DNA from 3 places in the Mammaliicoccus sp. Dog046 genome. Region 3 is predicted to be linked to each of the others. Evidence: predicted binding sites of a transcription regulator. Region 3 holds the regulator's gene; each other region holds the start of a gene.
The links. Region 3 encodes CtsR, which represses protease genes until heat stress. Its sites were predicted from a motif close to ATGGTCAATAAAGGTCAAACA; they were not measured.
Positions count from the first base shown of each region.

Region 1: the regulator CtsR is predicted to act here: its motif matches at 1,706-1,726, upstream of clpP (ATP-dependent Clp endopeptidase proteolytic subunit ClpP).
Region 2: the regulator CtsR is predicted to act here: its motif matches at 2,696-2,716, upstream of clpB (ATP-dependent chaperone ClpB).

Region 1 covers NZ_CP120131.1:2,040,514-2,044,811, forward strand. The annotation lists gene P3U32_RS10155 (sugar-binding transcriptional regulator) at 1-940, opposite strand, end outside; gene P3U32_RS10160 (glutaredoxin family protein) at 1,090-1,332, opposite strand; gene clpP (ATP-dependent Clp endopeptidase proteolytic subunit ClpP) at 1,773-2,366, shown strand; gene whiA (DNA-binding protein WhiA) at 2,688-3,629, opposite strand; gene P3U32_RS10175 (hypothetical protein) at 3,762-3,911, opposite strand; gene P3U32_RS10180 (gluconeogenesis factor YvcK family protein) at 3,989-4,298, opposite strand, start outside.
Region 2 covers NZ_CP120131.1:1,909,278-1,913,575, forward strand. The annotation lists gene clpB (ATP-dependent chaperone ClpB) at 29-2,626, opposite strand; gene P3U32_RS09455 (Crp/Fnr family transcriptional regulator) at 2,797-3,489, shown strand; gene P3U32_RS09460 (metal-sulfur cluster assembly factor) at 3,608-3,916, opposite strand; gene P3U32_RS09465 (Cof-type HAD-IIB family hydrolase) at 4,036-4,298, shown strand, end outside.
Region 3 covers NZ_CP120131.1:2,399,808-2,404,105, reverse strand. The annotation lists gene pdxS (pyridoxal 5'-phosphate synthase lyase subunit PdxS) at 1-24, shown strand, start outside; gene pdxT (pyridoxal 5'-phosphate synthase glutaminase subunit PdxT) at 26-601, shown strand; gene P3U32_RS11925 (NupC/NupG family nucleoside CNT transporter) at 652-1,872, opposite strand; gene P3U32_RS11920 (CtsR family transcriptional regulator) at 2,047-2,508, shown strand; gene P3U32_RS11915 (excinuclease ABC subunit B) at 2,525-3,061, shown strand; gene P3U32_RS11910 (protein arginine kinase) at 3,062-4,066, shown strand; gene P3U32_RS11905 (ATP-dependent Clp protease ATP-binding subunit) at 4,090-4,298, shown strand, end outside.

The DNA of each region.
Region 1 (4,298 bases), 360 kb from region 3:
AAGCTTTAATTGCTTCCCCTTTAGATGCACCTCCAGCGACTGCAAAAATATTCGTTTTTGTTGCTAAATCTTCCAACTGCAAACCGATTGTTTTAACGCGATGTACGACTTCACCTTTAGCATTAAAATAATAACCAAAGGCCTCTCCGACTGCATAGTGATGTTTCAACTGGCTTAATACTGCTTCAGAAGTCTTTCTTCTTTGAGCCATCTTCAGCGCATCACCAATGCCGTGAATTATAAAGTCTGAATGACGAATTGCATCAAGGACTTCGATAACTGCTGGTTCTCTCAGCAACGTTTCATATGAGTTTTCACTGACTTGATCAGGAACATACAAGACTTTATACGACCCACCTGTTCGATGAGCCATGCTTGCACATATCGTATTCGCTTGGAATACAACGTTCTCTCCCAAGCCGCCTCGTGCTGGTGTGAACAAGATATCCTTATCTAAAGGATGTAGTGATTCACTCACCCTAGCCATTGTTGAACCGCCTGTTACTGAAACAGAAGCATTCGTATACAATGACTGTTCAAGTAATTCTGCTGTAACATTACCCAATTCTGCTTTAACCATCTCATCTGAGTCCGAATTACCTCTCACTATATGCGCTTTAACGCCATATCGATTAAATATTTCATCTTCAATATGATTAAAACTTGAATATAACGTTAAGTAATGGGACAACGATGAACGTATTTGATCACCAGTTTCAGTCAATTTCATACCTGTTGACTGTACGCTGACTAAGTCTTGTTGTTTTAAAATCTCTATTTCTGTTCTCAATACCCGTTCAGTAATATTCATAACATCACTTAAGGATCTACGACCAATTGGTTGCATCTTCTCAATCGTTGATAAGATGTTAAAGCGTCGGTACATCTTGTCTATCAAATCAGGAACGAGTTTATGTTGTATCTTCAACAAATCTTCCATAAACAAGACGCCTCCTCATAGATTAACAGATGGGCAGTATCTAACCTAGGTTAGACGTTTTTTGTCCCATGCGGGTCAAAAAAATAATATCTGTTTACATTTTTATGATACACCTAGGTCTATAAGATTGCAAGTAAAAGCATGAGCTATTATTTCATTTTTTCATACGATTCAGACAATGTAACAAAATCAATGTTGCCTTCTTGTAGAACGACCCCTTTATACATAACGACCGGCACTCTCATCATGTATTTCTCCATTAGATTATCATCTTCTTCTATATTAATAGTATCAATACAAATTTCATCGTGTTCTTCCTTGAAAAATGAAAGTTGTAATTTCGCGTCCTCACACAAACTACAATTCGATCCAATATAAAATTGAATATACATCTCATCATCCCTATCTATAATAAGCCTCCCCGAGACGAATTGAACGCCCATTTCAAGAACCGGAATCTTGCGTGTTATCCTTTACACTACGGAGAGATAATCTTAATGTTTCATTTATATCAGCTTAACAACTAACCATTACAATGAAAGTATCAACTAATTGGGAGTGAATGAAATGACCATTCATAAAGCAGTGACAATTATTAAAAAAAGATGCGCACACTTCAACATACCTGCGACACATATCCATTGCACTCAGTTCATTGATTACGGAAACTATTATATCATTTATGCAAACATTGACAATACATGTCGAAAATTTCCAGTGTATAAATCAGCAATTTAAGTTATAATTTTCATCAGTAGGTCATATATTTTGACCATGTTTGACTTTATAGTGTATGATATGGTCATTAAGATATTCAAAGGAGGATTAACTGATGAATTTAATACCAACAGTTATAGAAACAACAAACCGTGGCGAACGCGCTTATGATATTTATTCTCGTTTATTGAAAGACCGCATTATAATGCTAGGATCAGCAATTGATGATAACGTAGCAAACTCAATCGTGTCACAATTATTATTCTTACAAGCACAAGACTCTGAGAAAGATATTTATTTATATATCAACTCTCCAGGCGGAAGTGTTACAGCTGGTTTCGCAATTTACGATACTATCCAACACATTAAACCTGATGTACAAACAATTTGCATCGGTATGGCAGCTTCAATGGGTTCATTCCTATTAGCAGCAGGTGCAAAAGGAAAACGTTTCGCTTTACCAAACAGTGAAGTAATGATTCACCAACCACTTGGTGGCGCTCAAGGTCAAGCAACAGAAATCGAAATCGCAGCTAAACACATTTTACGTACGCGTGAAAAATTAAATAAAATTTTATCTGATCGTACAGGTCAACCAATTGAAAAAATTGAAAAAGACACAGATCGCGATAACTTCCTTACAGCAGAAGAAGCTAAATCATACGGCTTAATCGATGATGTTATGCATCCAGAAGACGTTAAAGCATAAAATAGAATTAAAAATAAAAGCTGGAACACAATGATTGTGTTCCAGCTTTTTTTGATTTGGTTTGTTTATAGGATTTCAGGGGTTATTTGGGAGAATTAGGCTGCTGTAACTGCCAGTATTCGGAATTATGACCGTTAGAATGCTGTAACGGACACTTTTCCGAATTATGTCCCTTAGAACCGTGTAACGGACACTTTTCCGAATTATGTCCCTTAGAATCGTGTAACGGACACTATTCTTAATTATGTCCGTTAGCCAGAATCCCAACCTCCGCTTCATTCAATCTTATTTCATACCAAAAATATTTTTCCTAAATTTCTCTTAATTAACCGATTCTCCATTACGGATTTTATCGGCCATTTCATTTAATTTACGCAATCTGTGGTTAATACCTGATTTTGATATTTTTCCGGTACTTACCATTTCGCCGAGTTCTTTGATTGATACGTCTTGATTATCTATTCTTAATCGCGCGACTTCTCTTAAACGGTCAGGTAAATTATCTATCCCTATTTCTTGATCTATAAGTTGAATACTTTCTACTTGTTTCATTGCTGCACTAACTGTTTTATTTAAATTTGCTGTTTCACAATTCACGAGTCGGTTAACTGAATTTCTCATATCTCGAATGATTCTAACATCTTCGAATTTCAGTAATGCTTGATATCCGCCTATTAAACTTAGGAAGTCTGATATTTTTTCCGCTTCTTTTTGATAACTGATGTAGCCTTTTTTACGTTCAAGGAGTTTCGCATTTAATTGGTATTGATTCATCAATGCTGTTAAGTCAGCTGAGTGTTCTTCATACAGTGAGAATATTTCTAAATGATATGAAGATGTTTCTGGATTATTTACTGATCCTCCTGCTAAGAAAGCACCTCTTAAATAACTACGTTTACAGCAGTCTTTTTGTAAAATATCTTTATCAATTTCGTGTTTAAACATGCCGTCTTGTAATATTCCTAATTCATCAAGAATTTCTTTAGCTTTCACTTTAATTCTGCTTATATATATATTATTTTTCTTAAGTTTCATTTTCTTTCTAACTAATAATTCAACTTCTACTCCAAAGCATTTTTTAATAAGCGAGAATATACGACGTGCTATCGCTGCGTTTTCGGTTTGTACATTTATGACAAACTGTTGGTTTGAAATACTTAAATTCCCATTCATTCTTATCAAAGCTGAAAGTTCTGCTTTGGCACAACAGTCATCAACTTCGATTCTAGTTAGTTCATTTTTCATTTCTGACGCGAAACTCATAGCATGTCATCCTTTCTACGATTTATAAACATAAAAATAATGATATGCCAGATGACATATCATACGTTTCTCTTTTTAATAATATTACATGTATTAGCCGGGCGTATCAAGTTATTAAACTTATACATTTTATCATTTTGGTTTTGTTTCTTTAATCACACCGACAATTAACATCAATAAACCAACAACTAAAAAGAAAATTCCTACTTGCTGACTAATTGTTAATCCAATGAGTAACATGACACATCCCAAAAGTACCATCATGTATTGAACTTTTTTCAATATCCATCACCCCAGTTTATATACCCCTATATAAAAAATGGTATTGAGACCGGGACATAATGTAATGTCCCAGTCCATTATTTATCTTTCTTATACTGAATTGTGCTAATTTCTCTTAATGCAATTTCATAAATCATTTGCGCAAGTACGACATTATTATGTCTAATATATTGATGTGGCGTAATACTTACTAATTGCTCATCATGAATACATTGAACACCCATTTTTTCTAATTTACAACCATCAAATTCAACTTGTTTTGAATCTTCTTTTTCATACCTTAATAAAATTTCTTCATTAAAACGTTCTTTTTGACATATAACAAAATCAATAATCGCATCTCCAACATGGTCATGAATTGCTTTCACATGATCACTTACTGAATAA
Region 2 (4,298 bases), 490 kb from region 3:
TTTGGCATCTTTTGCCAAAGCCTTATTTTTATTTATTTACTTCAAATTTAACTTCATCGTTTTCAAGATACACATTTATTTCTGTACCTTCTTTTAATTCTTCACCTATCATTAATCTAGCTAATGGTGTTTCAATTTGTCTTTGTACAAATCGTTTCAATGGTCGTGCACCAAATTGAGGTTCATATGCTTCTTGTGCAATCCATTCTTTAACACTTTGATTTACATTAATTTTAATATGTTGATCAACTAATCTCATATTAAGGTGATTAATGATGTGGTCTACAATATAACTCATATCTTTAACAGATAATGGTTTAAATAATACAATATCATCCATTCTGTTTAGAATTTCTGGTTTGAAGTAAGCATGTAAGCTTTCATCAACTTTCTTTTTAGCTGATGCTTCAATCTCTCCATCTTCTGTCACACCATCTAACAGATATTGAGACCCTATATTACTTGTCATAATGATGATTGTATTTTTAAAGTCTACACTTCTACCTTTTGCGTCAGTTAATCTACCTTCATCTAATAACTGAAGTAATACATTAAATACATCATTATGCGCCTTCTCTATTTCATCAAGTAAGATTACTGAATATGGCTGTCTTCTAACAGCTTCAGTTAATTGTCCACCTTCTTCATATCCTACATATCCTGGAGGTGCACCAATTAGTCGTGCCACTGAATGTTTCTCCATGTATTCGCTCATATCAATGCGAATCATATGTTTCTCAGAATCAAACAATGTAGATGCTAATGTTTTAGCTAATTCTGTTTTACCTACACCTGTAGGACCTAAGAATAAGAAACTTCCGATTGGTCTGTTTGGATCTTTAATGCCTGCTCTTGCTCTTACAACTGCATCAGAAACAAGATCTACCGCTTCATTTTGACCAACAACTCTTTCATGTAGAATATCTGAAAGTTTAAGTAGTTTCTCTCTTTCTGTTTCTACTAATCTCGATACTGGTATTCCTGTCCACTGACTCACAATGTATCCAATTTCCTCATCCGTCACAATTTCTCGAATTAATCGATCATGATCGTGACCTGTTTCTTCTGCAAATGATTCTTCTAAGTCTTTTAATTCAGCTTCAAGTTGAGGAATTTTACCATGCTTTAATTCTGCTGCTTTTGCTAAGTCATATTGATTTTCAGCATTTTCTAAAGCTTGTTTACTCTCATCTAACTCTTCTCTTTTGTCTTGTAAGTGCTTAATTTGTTCTTTTTCTTGTTCAACTTTATTTTGAAGTTGTTGTTGCTTTTCTTTTTCGTCAGCAAGTTCTTTTTGTAATTCTACTAAACGATTTTGACTGCTTTGATCAGACTCTGTTTTCAATGCACTTTCTTCTATTTCAAGTTGCATCACACGTCTATTCACCGCATCTAACTCTGTAGGATTAGATCCCATTTCCGTACGGATCGTTGCACATGCTTGGTCTACGAGATCAATTGCTTTGTCTGGTAAAAAACGATCTGTAATATATCGATCTGATAATTCTGTAGCTGCAACTAACGCTCTATCTTGAATGCGCACACCGTGATGAACTTCATATCTTTCTTTCAATCCTCTTAAAATAGAAATCGTATCTTCTAAATCTGGTTCTTTAACATTTACTTTTTGGAAACGTCTTTCTAATGCAGAATCTTTTTCAATATATTGACGGTATTCATTTAATGTTGTTGCACCAATACAATGCAACTCACCACGTGCTAACATCGGTTTCAACATATTTCCTGCATCCATTGCTCCATCTGTTTTACCTGCACCTACGAGCATATGAATTTCATCTATAAACAGCAAAATTCTACCTTCTGATTCTTTTACTTCTTTTAAAACTGCTTTCAAACGTTCTTCAAACTCACCTCTAAATTTAGCACCAGCTACTAAAGCTGATAAATCTAATTCAAAAATGGTTTTATCCAATAATGATTCTGGTACATCTCTCTTAACAATACGTTGAGCCAATCCTTCAACGATTGCCGTTTTACCAACACCTGGTTCACCGATGAGTACTGGATTATTTTTTGTTTTTCTACTTAATATACGAATCGTATTTCTAATTTCTTCATCTCTACCGATTACTGGATCCATTTTCCCTTTTCTAACTTCTTCAACTAAATCTCTACCGTATTTCGATAATGCTTCATATTGTACTTCTGGATTTTGTGATGTCACACGATTACCCCCTCTAATCTTATTAATAATTTCATCGACAACTGCTTTTTTATTACCAACAGTTTCTTTAGTTGTTACATCGACTTCAATGGCCGCCTTTAAGATATGTTCCATAGACATATAATCATCGTTCATATCTTCTTTAATTTGATTGGCTTTATTAAATAATTCGTTCAGTTTCGGTGAAATATACTGTCCATATTGTACGTTCTCACCTTTTACAACTGAATATTGTTTTAATTTTTGTTCATAGTCTTGCTTTAATTTATCTGTATCTATTTGCGCTCTTTCGAGAGTTCTTTGAAAGATACTTTCATCTTGATTCAATGCTGATAATAATACAGCTTCTATTTCAATATTTTGTAGTTGATGTGATTGCGATAATTGTTGAGCTTGTTCTACAACACTTTGCACTGAATACGTCATTTGATTAATATCCAAATGTATCACCTCTTTTTATATTCTTTGATCAATAGTTTGACTATCTTTGACCTTAAATTAATTATACCTTGTTTGACCTACTTTGACAAATATAAACCATCCAAATTCCAAACCTTTTCTATTACATTTTATGGTAAAATAAAAGTGAATATAAACCAGGAAGTGATCTTTTGCAAACGACATATACAGAAGCAACTTCAGTAATAGAATACATTATTGCAAATGGACAACGCATGCATGTTCAACCTCACCATTATCTATACCATTGTGGAGACCGATGTAATCATATTTATGTCATCGTAGAAGGAAAAGTCATTACACATCGTGTGATGGAAGATGGTAAAGAATTCAATACTAAATTGTTAGGTAGACATAGTATATTCGGTTCAACAACATTATTTTGTGGTAGAAAAACACATAGTCTATCAGCGAGAGTGAAAGAACCATGCACTGTTTATCGAATCTTAAAAACACAATTCGAAGAAGCAATATTAAATGATGAAGTTTTAAAATATGAATGGTTGTTATGGGTACAAAATGAAAACGAAAAAAATGAATATCAATTAAGAGATATTTATACGCTAGGAAAGACAGGTGCATTTTATTCAATCTTAATTAAATTAGCTAACACTTATGGCATTCAAGAAGGCAACGACATATTTATAAATGTTGAATTAACGAATCATGAGCTAGCAAACTTTTGCAACGTAACAAGAGAGAGTGTCAACAGAATGTTGAGTAATTTAAAAAAGAACAACATCGTATCAGTCAACCATAAGAAAATTACGGTTCACAACCTCGACTATTTAAAAAATGCAATCAACTGTGAGAACTGCCCGCTTTCCATATGTAGAATTGAATAAACGATTTATTATTCGGTCATCACTACCATTTATGTCATCATTAAAACAAAGAAGCATAGCATTCAACTACTAATAGTTGAGTGCTATGCTTCTTTTATAAAATAAGTTAAATTTATGATTAGCTTACGCCTAAAGCGATTTTCGCATAACGAGACATTTTGTCTTTATTCCATGGTGGATTCCATACAATATTAACTTCTGTATCTTTAATTTCAGGTAATTCGCCTAATGCTGTCTTAACTTGGTCTATGATTTGTGGCCCCATTGGACAACCCATTGAAGTTAAAGTCATTTCAACTGTGCATAAACCTTCATCATCTAAATCAACATTATATACAAGTCCTAAATTAACAATATCGATGCCTAATTCTGGATCAATAACATTCTCAAGCGCACCTAATATACTATCTTTCATTGCTTCTTCCATTTTTTCACCTCATTCTAAAAGTTACTACATATAATATATCAAATTTAAAGCATGGGTTAAAGAAAATGATATGATATTATAGTATGTAAGATAAAGATAACGCGTAAGGAGCTGTCCCCATGGAAAAACATTTAATTTGTTTAGATTTAGATGGCACATTATTAAACGATAAAAAGCACATCTCACCTTTTACAAAAAGGGTTTTACAATATTTACAAAAATCTGGTCACGAAATTATCATTTCAACTGGTCGACCTTATCGTGCCAGTCTCGATTATTATAAAGCATTAGAAATGAATACCCCTATTGTTAATTTTAACGGTGCGTATATTCACCATCCTAACGATCAACGATTCGAACCTGTTCATGAACAATTCGATAA
Region 3 (4,298 bases):
CGTATGCAAGAGCGTGGATGGTAATATGAGAATAGGCGTCTTAGGATTACAAGGTGCAGTTAGAGAACATATTAAGCATATTGAACAATCTGGTCATGAAGGTGTCTCTATAAAGCGTGTAGATGAATTAGAAACGATAGATGGACTTGTATTACCTGGTGGAGAATCAACAACGATGCGTCGATTGATGGACTTATATGGTTTTACGGAAGTGTTGAGAGAAAGCGACATACCAATGTATGGTACATGTGCAGGATTGATTCTACTAGCAACAGATGTAGTCGATCAAGAAAGCCATTTAAATAAATTAAATGTTGTCGTTGAAAGAAATTCATTCGGTAGACAAGTGGATAGTTTTGAACAATATTTGGATGTGAGTGGTATTGAAGAACAAGTGAATGCAGTATTCATCAGAGCGCCACATATTCAGTCAGTGGGAGATAATGTGGAAGTGTTATCTACTGTTGAAGATAAAATTGTAGCGGTAAGACAGAACCAATACTTGGGTATTTCATTCCATCCAGAATTAACTGATGATTATAAAATAATGAATTATTTTATTGAAGAGATAGTAGAAAAACATCGCGTAAAACAAATATAAAAATAAGGCACGAGTAAAGAATTTAAATTCTTTACTCGTGCCTGTTTTGTTTATAAGAAGAATCCAGCAATTGTTGCAGATAAGAATGATACGAGTGTAGCACCGTATAATAATTTTAGACCAAATCTTGCAACATTATCGCCTTGTTTATCGTTTAATGATTTAACTGCACCTGCAATGATACCAATTGATCCGAAGTTTGCGAATGAAACTAAGAATACAGAAATGATACCTGTAGCTCTTTCAGAAATGTTAGCGTCTGGTAAGATACCCATTGCAACGAATTCATTTGAAAGTACTTTAGTTGCCATGATACTACCTGATTGAACAGCATCTGACCAAGGAATACCTGTGAAGAATGCAAATGGTGCAAAGATAAATCCAATCAATGTTTGGAAGTCCCATGAAACTGATCCGCCAGATGCAAAAGTAATAATACTTGTTGTTACACCATTTAGAAGACCGATTAAAGCAACATAACCAATTAACATTGCTGCAACAATAACAGCTACTTTAAATCCATCTAAAATATATTCTCCAAGCATTTGGAAAAATGACTGTTTTTCTTCAGATTCTTGAATCATAATGTCATCTTCTTTAGGATCTACAGTATAAGGATTAATGATGGATGCCATGATGAATCCGCCAAATAAGTTTAATACAATTGCCGTAACAACATATCTCGGTTCAACCATAGTAAAGTATGCACCAATAATAGATGCTGAAATAGTAGACATTGCAGATGCTGTTAAAGTATACATACGATGTTTAGGAATTAATGGAAGTTGTTTCTTAATTGAGATAAACACTTCAGATTGACCTAGAATCGCAGAAGCAACTGCGTTATATGACTCTAATTTTCCCATACCGTTAATTTTTGAGATAACTAGACCTAAATATTTAATGATAAGCGGTAAAACTTTTATATATTGTAAGATACCAATTAAAGCTGAAACAAATACGATTGGCATTAATACATTAAGGAAATAAACAGAAACCGGTTTATCCGATTTTGGATCAATATTTGCCATACCAGCAAATACAAAGTTAATACCTTCCATTGCTTTAGCGATAATATAACTAAAACCGCTTGAAATACCACCGATGATTGTTAAACCACCTGTTGTTTTTAATAATAAGAAAGCAAATATAAATTGAATAACAATCATTAAACCTATGTACTGCCATCTTACGCGCATTTTATCTGAACTCACTATCCAAGCCAAAAACAGGAACAATAAGATACCAATAATCCCGATAATATAATGCATACTAGACACACCTCTCCCAAATTAATCTCACTTTAATAACCTATCATATATCATAACTTATTTCATTTGAAAGCGGTATACATATTTTGAAATTTTTATAGAAACAAATTAATTGAAATAATAAAGTACAGAACATATAATATAGTCAAAGAAGGTCAAAAGAGGTGATGATGAATGCACAATATGTCGGATATCATTGAGCAATATTTGAAACAATTATTAGATGAAGCTCAAGGTGATGTCGTTGAAATTAAACGTGCCCACATAGCAGAAAAGTTTGACTGCGTACCTTCTCAGTTAAACTATGTTATTAAGACACGATTTACTAATGAACATGGATATGCTATTGAAAGTAAAAGAGGCGGTGGAGGTTATATCCGTATTTCCAAAGTCGAAACAAATAGTCAATCAGCTTTTATTAGACATCTAATCGATTTAACGGGTGATCAAATATCTCAAGCAAATGCATTTAGAATCGTTGATGGTTTGTTCAACAATGATTTAATTACGGATAGAGAAAAGAAAATGATTTTGCAAACCATTCATCGAGATACTTTACAAATAGATATACCATATAGAGATATTATTCGAGCAAATATATTGAAACGTATACTTGCCGTCATACATTATAGTTAAAAAAAGGAGTGACAGTATGCTTTGTGAAATTTGTGGAAAAGAAGAAGCTACCATTCAGTTAACATCAACAGGTAAGAAACATAATACAGAACAATGGATTTGTAAAAACTGTGCTTCAGAACATTTTTATTTTCAAGATGATCAAATGAATGATCAAAATGTAGATCAAGAATTTGTTGTGAACCAATTTTTACAATATCTCGTAGGAAAGCACGGTATTAACTTTAAACAAGTCCAACCACAAGAAGAAAAGCACTGTCCTACTTGTGGTATGACGCTCCCTGACATTGCTAAAGTAGGGAAGTTTGGTTGTCATGATTGTTATGAAACTTTTAAAGATGATGTTCCTCAAATCATTAGAAGAGTTCAAGCAGGAAGTGGCGAACATACAGGTAAGATACCTGTTTCTTCAAGAAGTAAAATTCAACTCAAACAGCAAATTGCGGAAAAAGAAAAAGTGCTACAATGTTTAATTGAAGAACAAGCCTTTGAAGATGCAGCTGTAGTACGAGATGAAATTAAAGCTTTGAAAGCAGAAGGTGAGGTCGAGTAAATGGAAGAACATATTAATGAACATATGAGTGATTGGATGAAAGAGAAAGAAGATACACCAATCATCATGAGTTCGAGAATCAGACTTGCGCGTAACCTTCAAGACGAAGTTCATCCACTCAAATATGAAGATGAAGCATCAGGAAACAAAGTGATTGAGAAAGTGAGCAAAGCATTATCAGATTTGAAACTGACACGTCTATCAGATTTGACTGAACTTGATCAGAATAAGCTTGTGTTCAAACACTTAATTAGTCCTGCACTAACGAAACAAATTGCAGGTGCAGTATTGTTGAATGATGACGAATCTACAAGTGTAATGATCAATGAAGAAGATCATGTACGCATTCAAGTGATGGGGAACAACCTCGTCTTAAAAGAACTCTATGAAACAGCTTCGAAATTAGATGATGAGTTAGATAAACATTTAACGATATCTTATGATGAACAACATGGATTTTTAACGACGTGTCCAACTAATATTGGTACTGGTTTAAGAGCGAGTGTCATGTTGCATTTGCCCGGACTAAGTATTATGAAACGTATGAAAAGAATTGCCCAGGCAATTAATCGATTTGGTTATACAATTCGTGGTATATATGGAGAAGGTACAGGTGCTTTAGGTCATGTGTATCAAATCTCTAATCAGTTAACTTTAGGAAAAACTGAAGAAGAAATCATCGAAGATTTAACACAAATTGTAGAACAAATTATTAGTGAAGAAGAACAAATTAGAAAAAGATTAGATCGTTTCAATCATTTAGAGACAAAAGATAGAGTTTTTCGTGCTCAAGGAATTTTAAAATCAGCACAGTTAATATCAGTTGAAGAAGCTTCATTAAGGTTAAGTGAAATGAAACTGGGTATTGATTTAGGACATATCGAGCGTAATAACTTTAACTTTGATAATTTAATGGTTACAATACAAACACCATTCTTTGAAGAAGAATCGGCTGAACAAACTGTAGATGAAAAACGAGCAATGTTTTTAAGAAACCATATATAAATATAAAAATAGGAGGTTAGTTTATGCTATTTGGTAGATTAACAGAACGCGCACAACGTGTACTTGCACACGCACAAGAAGAAGCAATGAGATTAAATCATTCAAATATAGGTACAGAACATTTATTGTTGGGCTTAATGAAAGAGCCTGAAGGTATTGCGGCTAAAGTATTAGAAGCATTTGGTATTACTGAAGAAAAAGTCACAAAAGAAGTTGAAAACTTAATTGGACA